Regions from separate parts of the Caballeronia sp. LZ003 genome, predicted to be linked through region 1. Evidence: predicted binding sites of a transcription regulator. Region 1 holds the regulator's gene; the other holds the start of a gene.
The links. Region 1 encodes FliA, which starts transcription of late flagellar genes. Its sites were predicted from a motif close to CTAAAGTTTNNNNNNNNNNNGCCGNTA; they were not measured.
Positions count from the first base shown of each region.

Region 1 (12,181 bases):
GGGCGGGCGCGTGTTGTACTCGTACGAGCTTTCGTCCGTCTGCCCTGAAGCGATGATGTGCGGCTGCCCGGTCATCTTCCTGCCCGACGGCGGCCTGAAGGAAGTGCCCGATCAGTTCGCGTTCGGCGCAAATGGCTCTGCGATGGCCACCGAAAAGAACGGCTTCGCACGGGCCGTTGCCACCGTGGACACGGTTTATCCAACCGTGCTTGCCATGAGCCGTGTGTTCCGAGCCCAGCTTCCCGTGTTCCTGGAGAAGACTCAGCATGCGGCACGCAAAGCGAACCTGCGTCGAGACGCCGCGTCCGTGGCACCATCTTCGCACGCGTCGGCAATGCAGCCGCCCAGGCCGCGTATCGCCGTGCTGACGATGGAGCCCGTTGCGCATCGCGCGACCACCGTGCGCGTCGCCAAACCGTTCGAATTGCTGGCCGATCAGTGGGAACTCAGCTGGCCGGTTCAGGACAACGCAGGCGTGCTCGGTCCCTTCAACATGCTTCTGATGCAGCGACGTTTTCCGATCTCGATTCCGCAGCAACAGCTAGATCAATTGTTCTCGACGGGCAAGCCGGTCGTCTACGAGACGGACGAACTGATGCATGATCTTCCCGCCGATCATCCCTTGCACTTCCTAAGCCGGCAGACCGCGCAGAAGACCGAGTACGTCATGCGCCGCGCCAGTGCACTCGTCGTGTCGACGCCCGCACTCGCGCATGCGCTGCGGGCGTACAACGCCAATATTCATGTGCTGCCGACGAGCGTCGACTTCGACCGCTTCTACAGTCCGGTACGTACGCATGGTGGCAAGGTACGTATTGGCCTAATGGGTTCGGCCATGAAGCCGTGCAATTTTGCCTTGATCGAACCGGCGCTGAATGAGATTCGCGCGCGCTTTGCAGGCGTTGTGCAGTTCGTCTTCGTCGGCGCGCTGCCGCCCGATGACTGGATGGGCCACGAAGACGTCACCATGACGGGCACGTCCGCGACGTACGCCGCGCATGCCGTGGCGTTACAGCAGCTCGAACTCGATCTCGCGCTCATGCCGCTGGCGGCATCGGCAACTATAGATGGCGCACCACGCATGGAGTGGCTGGAATACTCGGCGGCGGGCGTGGCGACGGTCGGCAGCGATCATTCCGCCTACAACGAACTGGTGACAAACCGCTGCTCGGGGTTGTGCGTAGAGGCGGAATCGACCGAGAGCTGGATCGATGCAATCGCGCGTCTCATCGACAATCCCGCACAACGACGCGGATTGGCCCGCACCGCGCAGGCTATCGTGTACAAGAGCGGTTCGGTGCAGTCCCAACTGTCGCGCTATCACGAGGTTTTTCTGCGCTGCCTGGGTCTCAATCCGGGCAAGACCTCCGTCACCGCGCCGGAACGGATTCCAGCCGTGTTGATCCTTGACGCGCAGGGCGACGCGCAAAAGGTTCAGCACAGCCTGAAGCTACATGCGAACAGCCCGCACAAGGATCATATGGTCGTCGTGCTGACTACACAGCAAGGCGCTCTGCCCGAATGGGGCGACGATCTGCGTTATCTGCACGCAACGGCGAGTGAATTCTGCGGCGCCATGGAGCAGATCTGCGGGCACGACGAATTTGACTGGAAGGTGGTCACCGAAGCAGGCGTCGCGCTGCTCTAAGGTTCATGGCGGGAGCGTGGCGCAATACGCACGTTCCCGCTTCTTCCACGCGCTCGTCGTCCCCCACCCAAACCCCATTCCCGCCAACCATCTCCGATACGCCACCGACATCCGGTCGCACTTCTGATGCAACTCCGCATCGAGCGCGAGCGGCAGCAGCTTCGGCCATTGCGACTCCACGATCGGCGTGTCCTGCAGCAGAATCTCCATGTTGAAGTCGTACAGCTCCTCGTCGCTGTGCGAAGTCTCGTCTTCGTGAATGGAAACGAGCCACGCGCGGGTCTCGGTCTGCGTCACGGGCGACGCCACCAGCATGATATGCAGTGCGCCCATTGCCCCCGACGCCATCTTCGTGAGCTTCGCAACCAGCGGCCGCTTCACGCGATAAACGTAATCCATCATCGCGCCGCCCTGCCCCGGCAATCCCGCCGGCTGCCAGAAACGGCACTGGCGCGCTTCGAGTCCGTCGGCGCTTTCCACGACTTCATAGTCCGGCACTTCGGTATGCGCATCCTCGCCGAGAATGCCCACGTGCACGAACGAAAAGTGCGCCATGTCCAGGAAGTTTTCGACGACACGCGGCGCGGACGACTTCACCGTCTGCGGCGCAAGGTTGATGCGCCGTCCGCCCGGAATGGCGGCTTCGGGAAAGAAATCGAGCGCATGCGCGGGCTCGCCGAAGCACATCCACACGACGCCGTATTTCTCCCCGGCGACGAACGCGGTGGCGCACGCGCGTTTCGAAGGCCGAAGCGACGGATTCGACGGAATCAGCACGCACTGACCAAGCGTGTCGTAGCGCCAGCCGTGATACGGACACGCGAGCTGATCGTTCGTCACCGTGCCCAGCGATAGTTGCGCGCCGCGATGCGGACAGTAGTCACGCCAGACATGCGCCACGCCTTCGGCATCGCGCCAGACGACGATGCGCTCATCCGCGACGATGAACGCTCGCGTCGAACCCGCCGGCACGTCATCGCCATTACAGACCGCCAGCCATTCGCCAGCGAGAGAAAAGTCGTCGCTCATAGCACTGAAGCATCCGCAGAAAACGCCGTTAATCATCTGTCCGAGATGCGTTCTTACACGATTCACAGCAGCTTGGCAAAACGTTGCAAAATACCAGTCGTCGGAGACGAACATCGCGACGGGGCCGCAATAAGACAAAGCGCGACAGCAAAGACACGCGCAAAAGACCATAACAGCAAGAAATCACCACCAGGGGTTCAGTATGGAGCAGGCGCATCAACCGGCACGCCGGGCCTATGCCTTCGCATGGTCCGGCAACCGGAATCCCGAACGCGAGCAAGCCATGCTGCGTATCGGGATGGGAGCGGCAGTTCTGCTGGCTTATGCGGTGTATGCGTGGCGGCACCCTTCGGCCAACGCGTCGCTGATCACGCGGTTGATCGCGCTCTACGTGTCCTACGGTGCAATCACACTATTGCTCGTCAGCCGGATGATGGCGCTGTCCAACGTCCGGCTCGTCATCACCACTATCCTCGATCAGGCGTTGCTCGGCGCCATGCTCTTTCTCTGCGGCACGCTCGCCTTGCCGCTGCTGTGGGTGGTGTTCTGGTTTCTGATCGGCTCGGGATGCCGCTACGGCAAGCGCACGCTCGCCATTTCGTGCGCGATGGCGCTCGTCGCGATCGTCGCGCTGGCGTTGTGGCAACCGTGGTGGGTGGCAAACCGCGCCGCCGCGCTCGGGCTCGCGCTGAGCGTGCTGGGCGCGTCGGTGTATCTGAGCGTGCTGGTCGACAGGCTTGGCAGCGCGAATCGCGTGCTGGCGCGGCAGGCATCGACAGACCCGCTCACGGGCCTCTATAACCGTTACGCGCTCGAACAAACCGTGAATCGCGCGATGTCCGCGCCCGAAGCCGCCGACGCGAGTACCAGCGCACTGCTACTGATCGACCTCGACGGCTTCAAGGGCGTGAACGATACCTACGGTCACGCAGTCGGCGACGTGCTGTTGCAGTCGTTCGCGCAATTGCTTGCACGGCGCATGCGCAAGACCGACACCATCGCGCGGCTGGGCGGCGACGAGTTCGTCGTGCTCGCGCGCAACATGCGCGATCGCAGCGCGGTGCTCACGCTCACCGATGGCATCCATTCGGCGCTCGCCGACCTCACGCTGGTGCAGGAGCGCCCAGTGAGCGTATCGGCGAGTATCGGCGCCTGCTTGCTGTCGAGCGCGGCGGAAGCGCATGACGCCGATATCACCGCCGTGCTGAGAGCCGCGGATCGCGCGATGTATCGCGCAAAGAGTCTCGGCGAAGGCAAGACGGTGTTCGCCGAGGCGCGCGACTTCGAGATGCATTGAGCCCATCCGCGCGCATTCGAGCGCCTTTGCGAAGGCAAAAGCAAAAAGCGCGCGGCCCCGGTTCGGGGCTTCGCGCGCCTCTACAACTCGGAACTCAAGCCTCGACGCTAGTCCACGACTGTTCCCGCAGCTTCGCACGCAAACGCGCCACGGCCTGGCTATGCAACTGGCACACGCGCGACTCGCTCACTTCCATCACCGCGCCGATTTCGCGCAGGTTGAGGCCCTTCTCGTAGTACAAGCTCATGAGCAGCTTCTCGCGCTCCGGCAACTTGTCGATGGCTTCGATCAGCGCGCCGCGCAGACTGTCGTCCAGAAGCGCCGACAGCGGGTCCGAACGATCGACGCAGTAACGGTCGAGGAACGGCTCGTCGTCCGCCGAGCGGTCGAAGTCTTCGTAATAGATCAACTGGCTGCCGTGCAAGTCCTGCAGCATCGACTGATACTCGTCGAGCGGCATCTTCATGTGCTCGGCGACTTCGGTCTCGCTGGCCGAACGGCCAAGGTTCTGTTCCACCTTGTGTACCGCCGACTCCACTTCGCGCGATGTCTTGCGCATGCTGCGTGGCAACCAGTCATTGGCGCGCAACTCGTCGAGCATGGCGCCGCGAATACGCTGACTTGCGTAGGTTTCGAACTGGGCGCCCTGATCTTCCTTGTAGCGGCTAGCCGCATCGAGGAGGCCAATCATGCCGGCCTGGATCAGATCGTCGAGATCGACGCTCGCCGGCATCTTGGCGACGAGCTGGAGTCCGAGGCGGCGAACGAGCGGCGCATATTTCGTAAGCACGTCGGACTGCGAGAGTTTGCCTTGGGCGTTATACATCCTGTTCACCTTTCAATATCACATCGACGCCGTGCTGCTCATTGCATGATCAGAAAACGCCGCCGCTCGGTGCGCCGCTTTCCGTCCGCTTTCACCAGACTCGCCAACCGGAATGTGCGCGTCGTACTGGCTCGCTTCGTCGCCGCGCGAAAACGGCGCGGGACGCATCGGCCAGTGCAGCAGCTCGGCTGCGATGTAGCGGTAGTCGCGCGCCGCGGCCGTAGCCGGAAACGCTTCCACCGCACACCGAGAGAGCTCCCTCGCCCGAGCGACGCGCGCATCCTCGGACACATACCCTGCCTGCACGAGCGAAACGGCCAGATAACGGCTCGCGACACCCGAGAGGTTGTCGAACGCGATCGCTGCATCGGCTGCGTCCTGCACGTGATTCATCAGCACGCGGAACTGGCCGATCGCGTGGGCGTAGTGCAAGCGCTTCATGCACGCATACGCCTCGGTGATCGCCGACGCGGCTACCCGCGTCACTATCAGAAAGTCATGCGCCTGCGCCGCGAGCGACGAGAGCGCGCCATTACGATCGAGTTGCGCATCGATCAGCACGATATCCGCGGGGCCGTCGAGCAGCGCGCGTGCTTGCGCCGCGTCGTGGCTGATACGTTCATCGCGCGGTGCGGCGATCAGCGAAAAACCCATCGGCGTGCGCACCGCGACATCCTGCAGTTCGCGACGGCCGGACATCACCGCCGAGAGCGCGCCCGCGCCATCCACACCCGCCATGCGGCTGACCGAGCCCGCGTTATGCCGCTCGTCGATGACGAGCACATCCTTGCCATGCACGGACAACGCCGCGCCGAGGTTCACTACCGCCGACGTGCAACCGATGCCCGCCGGTCCGCCCACTACAGCCACCACGCGAGAACTGGCGCGCGTCAGCAGCCTTCTCAGGCCTTCAGCCTGATCGAGCACGAACTTATCCAAAATGGACTCCATGCAGTTCGGTCGTGGCGCGTGCGGACAGTGCGGACAGAAGCGCCGGCACATCGTCGTCTTGCGGCACGAAAGGCGAGCCATCGCGCGGAATGCAGAACGCGCTCTTGATGAGGAAACGCTTGGTTGCGACGTACAAGTTCTCCGGCACCTTCTGACCGGTCGATACGTAATGCACCGGCAGCTTGTAGCGGATGACCGTATCGAGCACGCTGCCGAGGTTGGTCGCCTCGTCGAGCTTGGTCAGAATGCAGCCCGCGAGCGGCGGCTGGTCCGGCGCACTCTTGTAGGCCTGCACGACTTCGTTGAGCGTGTCGCCGTGGCTCGTGGCGTTCAGCAGCAACAAGCGTTGCACCGGCTGACCCGTGCCGCACAGCATCGCGATCTGGTCGGAGACCGTGCGATCGCGCTGGCTCATGCCGATCGTGTCGATCAGCACGATATGTTTGTTGCGCAGTTCGGAGAGCGCGAGTTGCAGGTCGGCGCCGTCCTTTACCGCGTGCACCGAGACGCCGAGAATCTTGCCGAAGATGCGCAGTTGTTCATGCGCGCCGATCCGGTAGCTGTCCGTCGTCAGGAGCGCGACCTTGCTGGCGCCGAAGCGCATCACGCAGCGCGCCGCGAGCTTTGCCGTGGTCGTCGTCTTGCCGACGCCCGTCGGGCCCATCAGCGCGAACACGCCGCCGCGTTCCATCAACGCGTCTTCGCTCGGCATCACCGGCAGATTCGATTCGAGAACTTGCTGCACCCATTCGAGCGCGTTTTCCACGTTCTCCATCGACGGCATGTTGTCGATCACCATGCGCACGAGTTGCGCGGAGAAACCGGCGGCGAAGAGGCGCTTGGTCAAGGCCGAGTTGGTCGGGTTGCGGCGCTGGCGGTCGCCCCACAGCAAACCCGAGAAGTGCTCTTCCATCATCTCGCGCATCGACGAGAGTTCGTTCATCACCGTTTCGTTGACGACTTGCTCCATGCGCGTGCGGATGGCTTCGGTCACGACGGCTGCGGCATTGGCCGGCAAGCCTTCGAAATTGCCCGATGCGGCCGGCGCTTCGTCGGCGGGTTGCGGTGCTGCGTTGATCTTCTGTGCGGCGCGGCGTGCGGCGACTTGCGCGGCTTCACGCGCCCAGTCGGGCGTTTCGATCTTTGCGTGCGCTTGCGCGGCGGGTGCGGCAGGCGCGGCGGCAACCGGCTGCGCGGCGGCTTGTGCACGCGGCGCTTGCTGGCGCGGTGCGTCGGCTGCCTTGACCGATACCGGCACGCCCATGCCGCGTGCAATTGCGGCGGACGGCGTCAGCGGCCGGTTCGACGGCACCGAAGCCTGTTGCGCGATACGGCGCGCATGTTCGATCAACCACGGATTGGAATCGGCCATCGTGCGCGGTGCTTCCATGCGCTCTTCGTCGGCTTGCTCGTCGAAATCGTCGGCGTCGGCGGTGTTGCCGAAGACGGAGGAGAAAACATCGCCGCTGGCGTAGGGGTTCATCGGAGAGCTGGGAGCGGCGGCCTGCTGCTTCATCGCGGCGGCTGCGGCTTGTGCAAGCGCGGCGCGCGGCGTGGCGCTGGCGAACGGCGCGGCGGCGGCTTGTTCGCGTGCGGCCTTCGCGGGCGAGATCGAAGCGAGATCGCTATCCGCGACACCGACGATTTCCACCGATCCATCGTCGAGCGTGCGGTTGGACAACACCACGGCATCGGGTCCGAGCGCTTCACGGACCTGGCGCAGAGCGTCACGACTGTTCGCGCCGATGAATTTACGAATGTTCAAACTGGCCCCCGATGAGGATAGATGCAGCGATATTTGCGAGGCGAGCACCCTTTGGTTATTTCCGCGCCCGCTTTTCAGTGAAGCCATTATTGCGAAGATCACTTCGGGCCTATCGCTGGATAAAGGGCGTGAAAGAGGGGTATTTCGACTGATGGAAACAACCCGGCCGTGCGGATTGCGTCGCGCGTCATGCGGGAAAAAATGCCGGTCTGGCACGATCGACGCGACGGGACGAGAGATGTCGCTTGGCGGTTTGTCCGCTGTGAGGCGCGCGGCGGCAGGCGCGTCGCGCGCCAAGGCGGCCGGACTGCATCAGCCAGAGTCCCATCCAGCGGCGTAAGCTACGGTCTGCGGCTCGAAACCCGGGCTCACCGATGCTCACTGACAAAGGAGACTTGTTCGCATGGCATCCGCTTCTCATGGCCAGACCACCGGCGCGCGTCTGGTTGTCGATGCGCTCGTTCATCACGGTGTCGAACGCGTGTTCTGCGTGCCGGGCGAGAGCTTTCTCGCCGTCCTGGACTCGCTGCACGACGAAACCAGCCAGATACAGACGATCGTCTGCCGCCACGAAGCCGGCGCGGCGAACATGGCCGAGGCGGTCGGCAAGCTGACGGGGCGTCCGGGCGTGGCTATCGTCACGCGCGGGCCGGGCGCGACGCACGCGTCCATCGGCGTGCACACCGCTTTCCAGGACTCGACGCCGATGATCCTGCTGATCGGCCAATGCGCGCGGGATCACATGGATCGCGAGGCGTTTCAGGAAATCGACTATCGGCGCATGTTCGGGCAGATGGCGAAGTGGGTCGCGCAAATCGACGATCCGCGCCGCGTGCCGGAGTATCTGAGCCACGCGTTCCATGTCGCGACGGCGGGACGACCCGGCCCGGTCGTGCTGGCGTTGCCCGAAGACATGCTGACCGAAGCGTGCGACGCGGCGCCGCCCGTGCCGCGCTATCAGCGCGTCGCGGCGGCGCCCTCGCAGGCGCAGATCGAGCGCGTGCGCGAACTGCTCGCCAACGCGAAGACACCATTCGTGATCGCGGGCGGCAGCGGCTGGACCGCCGAGGCGACGCAGGACTTCGCGCGCTTCATCGAGCGCTGGCAGTTGCCGGCGGGATGCGCGTTCCGCTATCAGGACACGCTGCATAACGAGCATCCGAATTACGCGGGCGATGTCGGGCTCGGCATCAATCCGGCGCTGGCCGCGCGCGTGCGCGAAGCGGACGTGCTCTTCGTTCTCGGCCCGCGCATGGGTGAATCGACGACGGGCGGCTACACGCTGCTCGACATCCCTAAGACGAAGCAGACGCTGATTCACGTGCATCAGGGCGCGGAGGAACTGGGCCGCGTGTATAGCGCCGATCTGCCGATCGTCTCCGGCATGCCCGAGATTGCGTCGATGCTCGCCGCGCTCGAACCGCCCGCGCAGATCGCGTGGTCGGGCAGCGCCGAGACGGCGCACGCCGTGTATCTCGAATGGCGCAAGCCGCGCCCCATGCTCGGCGATGTCCAGCTCGGCGAGATCATGCGCACGCTTTCGGAGCGCCTGCCCGAAGACGCGATTCTCACCAACGGCGCGGGCAATTACGCGACCTGGCTGCATCGGCATTATTCGTATCGGCACTTCCGCTCGCAAGTTGCGCCGACGAGCGGTGCGATGGGTTACGGCGTGCCTGCGGCCATCGCGGCGAAGTCGCTGTATCCGCAGCGCACGGTGATCGCGTTCGCGGGCGATGGCTGCTTCATGATGTCGAGCCACGAACTCGCCACGGCGATGCAGTACCAGCTGCCGGTGATTTTCGTGGTCGTGAACAACGGGCAGTTCGGCACGATCCGCATGCATCAGGAGCGGCACTATCCGCATCGGGTCCATGGCACGGGGCTGACGAACCCCGACTTCGCGGCTTATGCGCGCGCGTTCGGGGCGCACGGCGAGCGGGTCGAATCGACGGAGCAGTTCATGCCGGCGTTCGAGCGCGCTGTGAGTTCCGGATTGCCCGCGGTGATCGAGATTCGGATTCCGGCGGATCAGAGCACGCCGGGCGCGACGCTCGAACAGATTCGGGAGCAGGGGAAGCGCTGAGGGCTGGTTCAGCCGGTTAGCCCGCCCAAACGAAAACGGCCCGGTCGCACACGACCGGGCCATCCAAAACAGCCACTAAACCTTACTTCCCACCCACGCTCTGCAGCGTCGTCCACTTCCCGCCAACGACCTTATACAGCGTGATACCGCCGTTTTTCAGATCGCCCTTCGAGTCGTACGCCAGATGCTTCGTGGTCACGCCTTGCATGTCGGTCTTGGCAAGCAGCGGCAGATACTTTGCCGGGTCCGTCGAGTTGGCCGCCTTCATTGCGTTGAACATGGCCATTGCGCCGTCGTAGGCGTACGGCGAGTACGTCTCTACGTCTTCGTTGAAGCGCTTCTTGTACTTCGCCGTGTAGTCCGCGCCGCCAGGCATCTGGTCCATCGGCAGGCCGGCGAGCGATGCCACCGTGCCATCGGCCGCGTCGCCCGCGATCTTGATGAACGTGTCGGTCTTGACCATCTCGCCCGCCATCAGCGGTGCACGAAAGCCAAGCGTCTTCATTTGCTTGGCCATCGGCGCGGCTTGCGAATCCGCGCCGCCGTAGTACACGAGGTCAGGATTCGACGACTTGATCTTGGTCAGAATCGCCTTGAAGTCGACAGCCTTGTCGTTCGTGAATTCGCGCACGACGATGTTGCCGCCCGACGCCTTCGCTGCCTTCTCGAACTGGTCGGCGAGACCCTGGCCGTAAGCCGTGCGGTCATCGACGATGGCGATCTTCTTCACTTTCAGCGTCTTCACCGCGAACTCGCCCGCGACCGAGCCTTGCTGCGTGTCGGACGTCATCATGCGGAAGGCCGTCTTGAAGCCTTGCGTGGTGTACTCCGGCGCGGTTGCCATCGCGATTTCGGGGATGCCGGCATTCGCATAAATGCGCGATGCCGGAATGGTCGTGCCCGAGTTGAAGTGGCCGAGCATGCCCTTGATGCCGTCGTCGACGAGCTTCTGCGCGACGGTCGTGCCCGTGCGCGGGTCGGCCTGATCGTCCGCCGAATCGAGCACGATGCGAACCGGCTTGCCGCCGATCACCGGCTTCGTGGCGTTGAAGTCCTCGACCGCGAGCGTGATGCCGTTCTGGAAATCCTTGCCGTAGTGCGCCTGCGCACCGGTCATCGGCCCGGCGAAGCCGACCTTCACATCTTCTGCTGTTTGCGCGAACGCAGTCCCCGCGAGCGACAGGCCGGCGAGCGTCAGGGCGGCTGCCAGCTTGTTCATCGTGTGCTTCATAGCTTCTCCTAGTACCAGTGTGAATGGCAGCTCGTCGCCGGGATCGCCGTGCCTGCTGCCGTTTGTTTGAATCGAGCGCGAGAGGATACTTCTCAACCGATCGTCATCAAATTCGCATTGCCGCCCGCCGCCGCCGTGTTCACGCTCACCGAGCGTTCCGTCAGCAGACGTTCGAGCGCATAGTCTTCGCCGTCATGATCAGCATCGGCGAATGTTCCCGCCGCCACGCCCTGCACCGATACGATCGGTCCCGGGCGCTTCGCGACTTCCTTCACGAGCGACAACAGTTCATCGCTGTCGCCTTCGAACAGCACGGCGTCGAACTCCGCCGCCGCGTCTTTCCTGACCGCGGCATACGGCTTGAGCGATGCCGGCAGCGACGCCGCCAACTGCTCGCCCGCCGAACCGGCGAACAGCGCCTTGTTGCCCGTTGCCAGCACGGCGGCAAACTGCGCCCGCGCGCCGCTCGGGGTTGCCGCCACGCACAGCACCGTGCCGCGCGCGCCGAGCGTGTACGTGTTGCGCTCGCCGGTCGGACCGGACAGCACGGCCGTCGCGCCCGCGAGCACGTGTTGCAGATAACCGTCGCAACGCGCCGCGGTCTGCGGATCGCGTTCGCCGATGGACCAGTCGCGCAGCGCCGTGAGAGCGGCGGTCGGGGCATCGGCGGATGCCGCCTTGTCCACCACGAGCGCGCTTGCCAGCGACTTCGGCAATCCAGTGGGACGCTTGGCCAGCAAGCGCTGCAAGTACAACGCGCCGCCCGCTTTCGGACCCGTGCCCGACAAACCTTCCCCGCCGAACGGCTGCACGCCGACCACCGCGCCGATCACATTGCGGTTCACGTAGATGTTGCCCACGTGCGCGCGCGAGATGACATGCGCGATGGTTTCGTCGATCCGCGTATGGATGCCGAGCGTCAGTCCATAACCGGTCGACCGAATTTGGTCGAGGAGTTTATCAAGAGACGAACGGCGGTAACGCACCACATGAAGCACCGGGCCGAAGACCTCGCGCTTGAGTTCGTCGATGCCGTCGAGTTCGATCAGCGTCGGCGGCACGAATGTGCCTTGCGCGCAACCGTCCGGCAGCGGCAGTTGCACGACCTTGCGGCCCTTCTCGCGCATCTGCGCAACGTGCGCGTCGATGCCGCGTTTCGCGTCGGCATCGATCACGGGACCGACATCCGCCGACAGCCGGTCAGGATTGCCCACCGCGAGTTGCTTCATCGCGCCGGTCAGCATTTCGAGCGTGCGATCCGCGACATCGTCTTGCAGACAAAGAACGCGTAGCGCCGAGCAGCGTTGACCCGCCGAGTCGAACGACGACTGCATCACGTCCGCGACGA
Region 1 is NZ_JARUXJ010000001.1:3,089,013-3,101,193, forward strand. Features, by position in the region: gene QCE79_RS14060 (glycosyltransferase) at 1-1,648, shown strand, start outside; gene QCE79_RS14065 (aromatic ring-hydroxylating dioxygenase subunit alpha) at 1,652-2,677, opposite strand; gene QCE79_RS14070 (GGDEF domain-containing protein) at 2,880-3,974, shown strand; gene QCE79_RS14075 (RNA polymerase sigma factor FliA) at 4,069-4,800, opposite strand; gene QCE79_RS14080 (MinD/ParA family protein) at 4,819-5,739, opposite strand; gene flhF (flagellar biosynthesis protein FlhF) at 5,732-7,516, opposite strand; gene QCE79_RS14090 (thiamine pyrophosphate-binding protein) at 7,920-9,602, shown strand; gene QCE79_RS14095 (branched-chain amino acid ABC transporter substrate-binding protein) at 9,685-10,833, opposite strand; gene putA (trifunctional transcriptional regulator/proline dehydrogenase/L-glutamate gamma-semialdehyde dehydrogenase) at 10,926-12,181, opposite strand, start outside.

Region 2 (12,181 bases), on a different contig from region 1:
CATCCGGCCGGCGTTGCAGCACGTCGCTCGGCAGGCCGAGCGGTATCGACGGCACCGGACGATCCTTGATGTCCGCCGCGATGGAGAACTGCGGCGCGGGCGTGCCGACGAGCGCCGCAATGGCGTGTTCGTATTGCGCGCGCTGGTTCAGCAGCAGTTGCGCCTGCACGCGTGTCGAGTCGAGTTGCGACTGCTGTTGCAGTACGTCGAGACCGGATACCGCGCCCAGATCGTGCTGCGAGGTCACGTAATCGAGCGCTTTCTTTTGCAGCCCCACGGAGCGATTCAGCACGTCGATCTCGGCATCGAGTTCGCGCATCGAGAAATAGCTGCTCGCGAGTTCCGTGGTGAGAACGAGCCGCGCGTTGGCGAGGTCGTCGCGCGATTGTTCCGCCGTTGCCTGTGCGCCTTCCACTTCGCGGCGAATGCGTCCGAACAGATCGAGGTCATAGCTCACGGAAGGCGCGAGCTTGATGTCGTTCTGAACCGTGCTCATGACCGGCGTGTTGTAGCTCGTGACCGGACGATTCTTCGATACGCGCAGACGGTCGGCCTGTGCGCCGAGATCCACCTCGGGCAGCGCGAGCGATGAGGTTTGCGCGAGCGTTGCGCGGGCCTGTTCGTAATGCGCGACGGCGGCCGCGAGCGTCTGATTCTGCGCGAGTGCTTGCGTCTCCAGCGTGTTCAGCGTGGCGTCGTCATAGCCCGTCCACCAGTCGAGCGCGAGCGGCGCGTGCGAAGGTTCGCCGACTCGCCAGTACGAGTCGGTTTGCCAGTCGGGCGGCGTCTCGGCGACGGGGCGCTTGTAATCGGGGCCGACGGTGCACGCCGCAAGCATCGTCAACATGCCGATGGCAACGATGCCTCTCATGACGCGGCCTTCTGATTCGGAGTCTGCGGATCGTGCTGATTCTGCTGCTTCTGCGGCTGGACCACGACATGATCGCCGTCCGCAATGGAATCGCTCGGATTGATGATGATCTTGTCGGTCGGCTCGATACCGCTCTCGAGTTCGAGCGACTGCCCGAGATCCTGCGCGATCACGATCTTGTTCAGATGCACATGGCCGTTCGAGTCGACCACCGCGACGCGCGGTCCTTCCGCACGGAAGAGCAACGCATTGCCCGGCACGAGCAGGCGTGCATGGACGACGGCTGGCACGGCGACCTGCACATAGGCGCCGGGACGCAGGCGCTGATCGGCGTTGGGCAGCGTGACTTCGACTTGCAGCGAACGCGTGGGCACGTCGATCGCGCCGGAGATATGCGTGATCTTGCCGTGGAACTGCTGACCGGGAAGCTCGGCCTGCATCACGACCACCGACTGACCGACCGACACGTTCTGCGCATACGCCTGCGGCAACTGCACGAACACGCGCAGCGGGTCCGACTGCGCGAGCGCAAAGAGCGCGCGGCTTGCGCCACTGCCCGCGTCGATGAGATCGCCGACATCGACGTTGCGCTGCGTGACCACGCCTGCAAACGGCGCGACGATGCGCTTGAACGATTCGAGCTGACGCAGACGCTTCACGTTGGCGTCCGCGGCGGCGAGATTGGCCACGTCCTGGTTATACGTGCTCTGACGTTCGTCGAGTTCCTGCTGCGAGACGGCATCGCGCTGACGCAGTTGTTGCCAGCGTTGCAGCGAGCTTTTCGCAAGGCCCAGGCTCGATGCTGTCTGATCGCGTTGCGCGACCGCCTGCGCGAGCTCCTGATCGATTTCAGGGGTATCGAGATCGGCGAGCAACTGGCCTTGCTTCACGCGTGTGCCGATATCCGCGTACCAGTGCAGCAGATAACCCGTCGCGCGCGCATAAATCGGCGATTCGACGAAGCCGCGCAGCGTACCCGGCAAGGTCGTGTTGCCGCCGCCATCGGTCTGCGTTGGCGCGACCACGTTGACGTATTGCTGGGCGTTCTGTTGCGTGCGCGTGACGACCGAGCGGTTGTGAATCATGTCGCTGATCACGGTGCGCGCCGCGCCGAGCGCGAGCAGCGCAAGCACGATCACGAGCGCGATCTTCGCGCGTTTCCATTCGACATGGCGCGGTGGCAGCGCGGGTCCTTCATTCGGATCACGCGCGGGAATCGCGAGCGAGGCGTGGTTCTTTTCAGTCATGTTCGTCGGAGTGCCTGGATTGAATTCAGTGCTGCGTGTTCGTGTCGTCGGACTGCGCTTCGCCGTGCGATTTCTGGCCTTTGCGTTCCGCGCGTTTAGCAAGGCGCGCGTGAATACCCGCGAAGACGAGCGGCACGAAGAACAGCGTGGAAACCGTGGCAAACAGCAAGCCGCCGATCACCGCGCGGCCGAGCGGCGCGTTCTGTTCGGCGCCTTCGCCGAGACCGAGCGCCATTGGAATCATGCCGATGATCATCGCGAAGGCCGTCATCAGCACCGGGCGAATACGGCTTGCGCCTGCTTCGAGCGCGGAGGCGAGCGGCGGCACGCCCGCTGTCAGACGTTGCCGCGCGAACGACACCATTAAGATACTGTTGGCGGTGGCGACGCCCATCGTCATGATCGCGCCCGTGAGTGCGGGCACGGACAGATGCGTGCCGGTGAGAAACAGCATCCAGACGATACCCGCGAGCGCCGCCGGCAACGCGCTCACGATGATGAGCGGATCGACCCACGACTGGAAGTTGACGACGATAAGCAAATACACCAGCACGATCGCCATGGCCACGCCAACGCCCAGCCCGAAGAACGATGTACGCATGGTCTCGACCTGACCACGCACGTTGATCTGCGTGCCGCGCGGAAGCGTGCGGCGCGCTTCATCGACGAGATGATTCACCTGACGGGCCACGCTGCCGAGGTCGTTTCCTTCCACGCTCACGAAGAGATCGATCACGGGGCGGATGTTGTAGTGCGAGACTTCCGCGAACTGATTCTGCGGCGAGACACGCACGAGGTTGCCGAGCAATTGCGTCGGTCCCGTGAGCGAGGCAGACACAGGCGTGCGCAAGAGTTCGTCGACCGATGAAACCTGATACTGCGGCGTCTGTACCGCGAGGTTGTATTCCACGCCATTCTTCGGGTTGAACCAGAATCCCGGCGACGTTTGCGAGCTGCCCGATAGTGAAACGAGCACGTTCTGCGCGACATTGCTTGCCGAGAGATTGAGCTGCTGCAGACGCGTGCGGTCCATGGTCAGGTTGATGACGGGTTCGTCGAGCTTTTGCTGGATGTGCGTATCCACGTTGCCGGGAATCATGCGGATCTGCTTCATCAGCTTGGCGGCGACCTGAAAGTTAGCTTGCTGATTCTGGCCTTGAATCTGCACGTCTACGGCGGCGGGCAAGCCGAAGTTCAGAATCTGCGTGACGATATCCGCGGGCTGAAAGAAGAACTCCACGCCGGGGAATTTCTGCGGCAAGAGCGCGCGCAGTTCATCGATATATTTTTCGGTCGGCGCGTGATCTTCTTTCAACGCGACCTGTATCTCGCCGTCGAGCGTACCGATGGTGCCCGAGTTGCTGTACGAGAGATTGATACCGCTATAGGGCAGGCCGAGATTGTCGAGGATGGTATCGAGCTCATCGGCGGGCACGACCTGACGCACGACCTTCTCGACTTCATCGGCGAGACGCGCGGTTTCCTCGATACGCGTGCCCGTTGGAGCACGCATGTGCATGCGGATGTCGCCGGCATCGACCGTGGGAAAGAAGTCCTGGCCGAGCACGAACACCAGCGCGGTGGATATGAGACAGAAGCCGAGAAAGAGCGAACCATAGAGCCGCCGCTTCACGAGCAGGCTGCTCAGAATCACGATGTATGCGGCGCGCATGCGCTCGAAGCCGTGATCGAACCGGCGATGCAGCCGCATGAAGAGATTCGGCTTCTTTTTGGCATCGGGTGCATGCGCGTGGCCCATCAGCAGCATGGCGAGCGTCGGCACGAGCGTCCGAGAAAGAATGTACGACGCGATCATGGCGAACACCACGGCTTCCGCGAGCGGCACGAACAGGAACTTCGCCACGCCGGTCAGGAAGAACATCGGCACGAACACAATACAAATACACAGCGTCGAGACGAGCGCGGGCACGGCAATTTCGCCCGCGCCTTCGAGAATCGCTTCGTGCAGATCGGTGCCCATGTGCAGATGGCGTTCGATGTTCTCGATGGTGACGGTGGCGTCGTCGACGAGAATGCCCACCGCGAGCGCGAGCCCGCCCAACGTCATGATGTTGATGGTTTGCCCGAGCGCATGCAGCACGATCAACGACGAGAGAATGGACAACGGAATCGAGATCGCGATGATGCAGGTGCTGCGCCAGTTGCCGAGGAAGAGCAGGATCATGGCGGCCGTGAGCGCGGCGGCGATCAGCGCTTCGCGCACCACGCCCTGCACGGCGGCTTTCACGAACACCGATTGATCGAAGAGCGCGGTGATCTTGATGTCTTCCGACAACGACGAACGCGCTTGCGGCAAGAGACCCTTCAACGTGTTGACGATAGAGAGCGTCGATGAATCGCCGTTCTTCAGCACCGAGATCAGCACGCCGCGCCGGCCATCCTGACGCACGACGTTGGTCTGCGGCGAGAAGCCATCGCGCACGTGCGCCACTTCACGCAGATAAGTCGTCGCGCCGTTCACGGTTCGCACGGGCAGGTCGTTGAGGCCTTCCACGGTGGTCGGTGAACCGTTCATGTTGATGGTGAATTCTTTCGGCCCGATCTTCGCCGTGCCGGTCGGCAGAATCAGGTTCTGCGCGTTGACGGCGCTGACCACATCGGTTGGCGTCAGGCCTTTGGCGAGCAGCGCGCGCGTGTCGAGGTCGATGGAGATGAGACGCGACTTCCCGCCATACGGATACGGCACCGATGCGCCGGGAATGGTCACGAGCTGTGGGCGCAGGAAGTTGAGCGCCGTATCGTTGAGCGATTGCTCCGACTCCTTAGGACTCGACAATCCAAGCTGGATCACCGGAATGCTCGACGCCGAATAACTGATGACGAGCGGCGGCGTTGCGCCGGGCGGCATCTGCTTGAGCTGCGCCTGTTCGACGGCCACCGTCTGCGCGATCGCCGTCTGAATGTTCGCGGTCGGCTGCAAAAACAGCTTGATGATGGCGATACCCGGCAACGACTGCGACTCGATATGCTCGATGTTGTTGACGGTGGTCGTGAGACTGCGTTCGTTCACGGACGTGATGCGGTTGGCCATGTCCTCGGACGAGAGGCCCGTGTACGTCCAGATGATGCTGACAACCGGAATGTTGATCTCCGGAAGTACGTCCACCGGCGTCGTCAGAATGACGAATGGCGTGGCCAGCAGGATCATGATGGCCATTACGATGAACGTATAAGGCCGCTTCAGCGCTACGTTGACAATCCACATTGAGGCGTTCGGAAGAGCGAGGGAGGGACGCAGGTGCTTTCACGCGCGGGACGAGTCTCGAAGGCGGGTCGGTGAGTCGCCTTCGGTGCCCTATGGTAGTGGCAACGTACCAACGAGATAATGACGCGAAAATGGCGATTTCGTCATCTTGCGTGAAATGAAAGGCGTGTGTAATCCTAAGCGCTCGAAAGGAAAGCCGGCAGCGCGCAATGGAAGGTGAACGTAATCGGAAAGTACGTCGATGCATCGCGCGAAAGGCAATGCGAGTACCGCAGTGAGACGGCGCGGGATCGCTTCAATTCAGCGGAAGCCGCGCTGGCCTCGTTCGGAATGGCGTGACTGTTGAATGACGTTATTGCGGAGTCTGGCCGAGCGGCGTGGTCGTCATGGTCGGTTGTCCCGACGCGGACGAGCCTTCCGACGATGCGCCATACGACGGGTTCGAGACCTTCTGTTCGGCGGCCTGGATATCGTTCGGGTAAAACGCATCGCGCTCCGACGGGTTGTAGCCGGCTTGTTCGACCTTGACGAGATCCTGTCTGACCTGTGCACGGGTGAGTCCTTCGCTTTGAGCAAAGGCGGCAAGTGGCGCTGCGGCCAACGTAACGATAGCGATGCGAGCGAGTAGTTTCATGGCGAACTCCCTGAAAAGTTAAGGACGATTCGCGGCGTGCGGTTTCGTGGTTTCGAGCGTCATGAAGCTCGTTACACCCACCACCGCCACGGCACCGATTCTATGTCTCGCACCGTGACGAGATGCTGGCGGTCAAATGGCGCTTTGGTCAGATTGAAGCGGGCGCTGTCACAAACGTTTTCGCCTGTGGCGGCAAGCGCCCGATGATAGACTCGCGAGCTTCGAGCGTCCTGTAAGACAAAGGCATGGTTCGTTTCAGTGACGCTCGCTTTCGTTCAAACATCTTTCGTTCAAACATCGACACCGGGACCGTCAATTGCCGTTCAAGCTGCCGACCACGGCCACCGCGCCATTCTGTCCGTCTGAAGTCAAAGGCTCCGTCGCCGTCGCGCCTGGCGCGTCGTTCTGGAAAAAGCTGCTGCAGTTCGCGGGGCCGGGGCTGCTCATCTCCATCGGTTATATGGACCCGGGCAATTGGGCCACCGATATCGAAGCCGGATCGCGCTATGGCTACGACCTGCTTTTCGTGGTCGTGCTTTCGAGCCTTGCGGCGATGGTGCTGCAATGTCTGTCGATGCGCCTCGGCATTGTCACCGGACGCGATCTCGCGCAGCTATCACGCGAACGCTACGCAAAGCCCGTCGCTCATGCGCAATGGGCGCTCGCCGAACTCTCGATCATCGCGTGCGATCTCGCCGAAGTGCTCGGCGGTGCGCTCGCGTTTCACTTGCTATTCGGCTGCTCGCTGATGTGGGGCGTGATCTTCACCGCGTTCGATACGCTCATCGTGCTCGGTCTCAAGGGCAAGAACTTTCGCGATCTCGAAGCCATCATGCTGGGTTTGATTGCGACCATCGGGCTTGGTTATATTGTCGAGCTCGTGCTCGTGAAGCCGCATTGGGCTTCGGTCGCCGCAGGTCTCGTGCCTTCGATCAGCCTCTTCTCGCAGCGCGAGCCGCTGTATCTCGCCATCGGCATTCTCGGGGCAACCGTGATGCCGCATAACCTCTATCTGCATTCGTCGATCGTGCAAACGCGCGTGGTTCAGCGCGATAAGAAGAGCCTGGCGTCGGCGATCGGCTTGTCGCGCATCGACACTATCGTCGCGCTCGTGCTTGCGTTGCTCATCAACGCGGCAATTCTGATTCTCGCGGCATCGGCGTTTCATGCGACAGGGCATACCCAAGTCACCGAGATCGAAGATGCCTACAAGCTGCTGGCGCCTATCGTCGGCACCGGGCTGGCCGCGGTTCTATTCGCGGTGACGCTATTCGCTTCGGGACAAAGCTCGACGTTTACCGGCACCATCGCGGGCCAAGTCATCATGGAAGGCTTCCTGCACTTGAAGATTCCGTGCTATCAGCGGCGTTTCATCACGCGTGCGCTCGCGCTCGTGCCCGCGCTGATCGGCGTGTATGCGATGGGCAACGGCGCGGTCGGCAAGCTGCTGGTCGCGAGTCAGGTCGTGCTGAGCCTGCAATTACCGTTTGCATTGTGGCCGCTCATTCGCATGACGAGCGATCGGACGCTGATGGGCGAGTTCGCCAATGCCATGACCACGAAGCTGCTGGCGTGGCTCTTGTTCGTCGTGATCAGCGTGGCGAATGTGTGGCTCGTCGTGCAGACCGTGAGCGACTGGCTTTCCTGAGCGCACAAAAGAAAGCGCCATGCACGCGTGATTCGTGCATGGCGCATCTGTCGATGAAGGCTGGAGGTTACTTGACCACCGCTGCCGGTGCGGTCGATTTCGCCGCCACGGCCGCCGGAATCGCGGTTTCGGGAGGCAAGGTCTGATCCACCGTCGTGCGGCCGCCATCGCGGAAGAATGCCTGTTCCGCAGCCTTGTTCAGCACGAGAATACTGATACGGCGGTTGGTCGGTTCGTCGGCAACGTCCTTATTGAGCGGCAGTGCATCGGCGAGACCGCGCACCTGAAGAATCTTGCTTTCCTTCATGCCGCCGCTGACCAGCGCCCGGCGCGCGGAGTTGGCACGCTCGCTCGACAGCTCCCAGTTCGAGTAGCCCGTCTGATTGCCGGAATAGGGCACGGCGTCCGTGTGACCGGCGATAGACACGCGGTTATCGACGTCATTCAACGACGCGCCGATATTCGTGAGAATCGTCGTCACGTAGCTTTCGAGCTTGAAGCTGCCCGACGCGAACATGGGCCGCTTGAGCGAATCGACAATCTCGATACGCAAGCCTTCGCTCGTGATCGCGATCCGAATCTGATCCTTGAACGCTTTCAGTGCAGGCGTCTGTTCGATCAGCGCTTGCAGCTTCTGCTTCAGTTGCTGCAGGCGCTGCATGTCGTCCGCGGCGACGGCGGCACGCGCGATTTGTGGCGGCACTGGCTGCGTCTGGCTCTTCTTGCCTTCGCCGGGACGCGTGCTCGACAGATCGCGTCCGCCGCCTGGAATCACGCTCGTGTGCGCGGATGCGCCGCCGTCGTTGCCGAAGAGCGCGGAGAGCGGTGTGTTGAAGTAGTCCTCGATGCCTTCCTTGTCGTACTTCGACGTGGAGCCCAGCAGCCACATCAAGAGAAAGAAGGCCATCATCGCGGTGACGAAGTCGGCGTAAGCAATCTTCCATGCGCCGCCATGATGACCGTGTCCGTGCGCCTTCTTCTTGCGGCGCACGATGATGGTCGGCGCGAGCACGGATTGCAGCGGATCGCGTGAAGGTTTCTCAGCCATGAACGTGTTTTCCGGTAATGAGCGCGAGCGGCTTTAGGCGGACTTCGGCATCTTGGTGGCGCGCACGGCGTCGTCCAGTTCCTTGAAACTCGGACGGTCCGCCGTGAAGAGCACCTTGCGGCCGAACTCGACGGCGATGGTCGGCGCGTAGCCGTTCATCGACGCGAGCAACACGGACTTCACGCACTGGAACGGCTTGGCTTCGGCCGCGCCCTTTGCGTTGAGCAAGTCAGCGAGCGGTCCGAAGAAACCGTATGCGAGCAGAATGCCGAGGAAGGTTCCGACGAGCGCACCCGCGATCATCTCGCCGAGCACGGCGGGCGCGGCGCCGACCGAGCCCATGGTGTGCACCACGCCCATCACCGCCGCGACGATACCGAACGCCGGCAAGCCGTCCGCCATCTTCTGAATTGCGTTGCCGGCAATCGCGCTTTCGGTGTGATGCGTTTCGAGTTCTTCGTCCATCAGGTCCTGCATTTCCATCGCGTTGACGTTGCCTGCGGACATCATGCGCAGATAGTCGACGATGAATTCGAGCAGATGATGATCGTTCATCACGTGTTCGTACTTCTGGAACACGGGGCTGGCTTCGGGAGCATCGACGTCGGCTTCGAGCGCCATCATCCCTTCCTTGCGGGCCTTTTGCAGCAGCTCATAGAGCAGCGCGATCAGCGCAAGGTATTTCTCTTTCGTGTAGGCGCCGCCCTTAAAGGCCTTCGGCAGACCTTGCAAGGTCTTCTTGAGCGTTGCGGTCGGATTGGACACGACGAACGCGCCGATTGCCGCCCCGAAAATACACAGCAACTCGAACGGCTGAACCAGCGCCGCCAGATGCCCGCCGACGCCGATAAAACTCCCGATCACCGAACCGATGACCACTACCCAACCGATAATGACAAACATGATCTCTCCGCAAGAAGTCAGGGCGTCGCGAGCACTGCGAGCTCGACATGAGACACGCACGGCACGCGAAACTTTATTGGCTTGTTGATGGCTTTTAACGGCGCGGACCACCCGAGATTTAGGGTTACGCGCGCAAAGATTTCTGCGCAATGGTTTGCGAGGTAAATGTTACGACGGCATTCGACGCAACTTTGACCGGTCATTACGCGTCAGGTAATGGATCGCGGATGGACGAATCGACTAACATCGGCGGCATGAATTCGACTTTTGCGTTCGTTGCATCGAGTGTCGCGCCGCCCGCGACGGTCGGCGCGCTGTTGCGTGAATGGCGCCAGAAACGGCGCATGAGCCAGCTCGACCTGGCTGGCGATGCTGAGGTATCGACGCGTCATCTGAGTTTCATCGAATCAGGGCGATCGTTGCCGAGCCGCGAGATGCTCATGCGCCTGGCCGAGCAACTCGATGTGCCGCTGCGCGAGCGCAATACGCTTCTGATGGCGGCGGGTTATGCGCCGCTATATCGCGAACGCCCGTTCGCCGATCCGCAACTCGATGCCGCGCGCCGTGCCGTCGAACTCGTGCTCAAGGGACACGAGCCGTATCCGGCGTTGGCCGTCGATCGTCACTGGACGATGATTGCTGGCAACGCCGCCGTGTCGGCGCTGGTTGCGCTCGCGGCGGATGCGTCGCTAATCGCCCCGCCCGTGAACGTGCTGCGCTTGTCGCTGCATCCGCAAGGCTTGGCTCACGCAATCGAGAATTGGCACGAATGGCGCGCGCATCTACTGGCGCGTGTGCGTCGGCAGATCGAGGTTTCTGGAGACGCCACGCTCGCTGCGCTGCTCGTGGAACTCGAGGCTTATCCAACGCCGCCGCATGCCGGCAAGGCGAGGAGTGCCGAACTCGATCCCGTGGTCGTGCCGCTGCGCCTCTTGACGCCGCACGGCACACTGTCGTTTCTGAGCACGACGACGGTATTCGGCACGCCGGTGGACATCACGCTATCCGAGTTGGCGATCGAGGCCTTTTTTCCCGCCGACGAATTTACGGCTACTGCGCTCGCGGAGATGTCGTTGCGCTCACGGCCATCAGCTTACAAAATTGAACCTGACGACGCGGCGCGAATCAATGAATGAGCACGCGGCGTTTTAGCGAAGCGGCTAACCATGGCTTTTGTCCAACCAACGCGGAAGACAGCGATGATTCAAACATTCGAACAAGTAATCGGCGGGCAAAGCATGCAGTTCTGCGCGAGTATCGCGGACGGCGGCGGTCCCCGGCGCGTCATCATCAGCCGGGCGGATTCGGCGGAATCGCTCGTGATCGTGGAGGCGGGCGGCATTATCGGTGCCATCAAAGCGGAAGTCGAGGCGCCGGATACGTTCGTCGCGGATGCCGTGAAGCGGGCGCAGGAGGAAGGCTTGATCGAGCGCGCCCTGCAGACGGGTGCCGTGCAAACTACGAATTTGTAATTCTGGTTTAGACGGCAACAACGCCCGCGCGGCGATCTTCGGTCGCGCGGGCGTTGTGCTTTCTGTGTTTGGATGATAGTGCGAGCCACATAGCGCGCTGCTTAGGCTCTCGGCCTGCCGTCTCTGCGGTCAGTTAGGCGTGACCTCGACCGGCGCCGGCATTCAGCGGAGTCGCGCGATCCATTTCACGAAAGCAGCGCGGATCGAACAACGCGCGCCTTCAAAGGCGCGGCTGCCCATTCCTCGGATCGGCGGGAACGAGTGGCGTCGCTGAATCCGGGCCATCGGGCATGTCCGGATCGTCGGGGTTCGGCGCCGCGTCGGGGTCGAGCAGCTTGTCCGGGTCCGGTTCCATCGGCTCTTCGGGTGAGCGGGGCATCGTCGACATGATCAGGTGTTCTCCAGAGTATGCAGTTCGTGTGTGACCGGCACGGTTTCGTCGATGCCGGGCGTCCCTCATGCGTCTGCAACGCGCGTTCCCGAGTCTCGTCGCATTATTCCGTCGCCTGCCGTGCCGCGCTCATCGGGCGATTGCCACGCGCATCGCGCACGAGAAACCCGCTGAAGCAAGCGCAGACTAGAAGCGCGACGGATATGCCCGCCGACCAGCGCACCGCATCGACGATCTGCGCCGTTGCCGCGCCGCCTTCGCCATGTCCCGCGAGCGCGCCGAATGCCGCCACGCCGATTGCTCCCGCCGCCTGCCGCGCCGTATTCAGTACTGCGGACGCCGTGCCCGCGCGCTCCTGACCGACCGTGCCGAGAAGCGCGGTGGTCATTGCCGGAACCGCGACGCCCATGCCGGTTGGAATCAGGAGGAACGGCACGATGAGCGCGAGCGTGGGCGTGTGGGCATCGACGAAAACGAGCGCCGCGAAACCGGCGGCGTCGATGAGCGCGCCGGCGATCATCGGCGCACGCGAGCCGAAACGCGCGACGACCGGTCCGCTCGCCAGATTCGACAGCAGAAAGCCGCCCGTCAGCGGCAGAAAAGCGAGACCGGTCTGCAAGGGCGTATGTCCGAGCACGCGCTGCAAATACAGACTCAGCACGAACACCATCCCATAGTAGGTAAGATTCACGCCGATACCGAACACCACCGCCGCGCTGAAGGTGCGATCCTTGAAGAGCG
Region 2 is NZ_JARUXJ010000004.1:897,337-909,517, forward strand. Features, by position in the region: gene QCE79_RS28200 (efflux transporter outer membrane subunit) at 1-871, opposite strand, end outside; gene QCE79_RS28205 (efflux RND transporter periplasmic adaptor subunit) at 868-2,118, opposite strand; gene QCE79_RS28210 (efflux RND transporter permease subunit) at 2,144-5,344, opposite strand; gene QCE79_RS28215 (DUF4148 domain-containing protein) at 5,697-5,978, opposite strand; gene QCE79_RS28220 (Nramp family divalent metal transporter) at 6,295-7,626, shown strand; gene motB (flagellar motor protein MotB) at 7,694-8,674, opposite strand; gene motA (flagellar motor stator protein MotA) at 8,708-9,577, opposite strand; gene QCE79_RS28235 (helix-turn-helix transcriptional regulator) at 9,832-10,713, shown strand; gene QCE79_RS28240 (hypothetical protein) at 10,777-11,049, shown strand; gene QCE79_RS28245 (hypothetical protein) at 11,270-11,437, opposite strand; gene QCE79_RS28250 (MFS transporter) at 11,544-12,181, opposite strand, start outside.
Region 2: motA (flagellar motor stator protein MotA) is a predicted target of FliA. The motif match lies at 9,673-9,699, and genes of this name have one in related genera.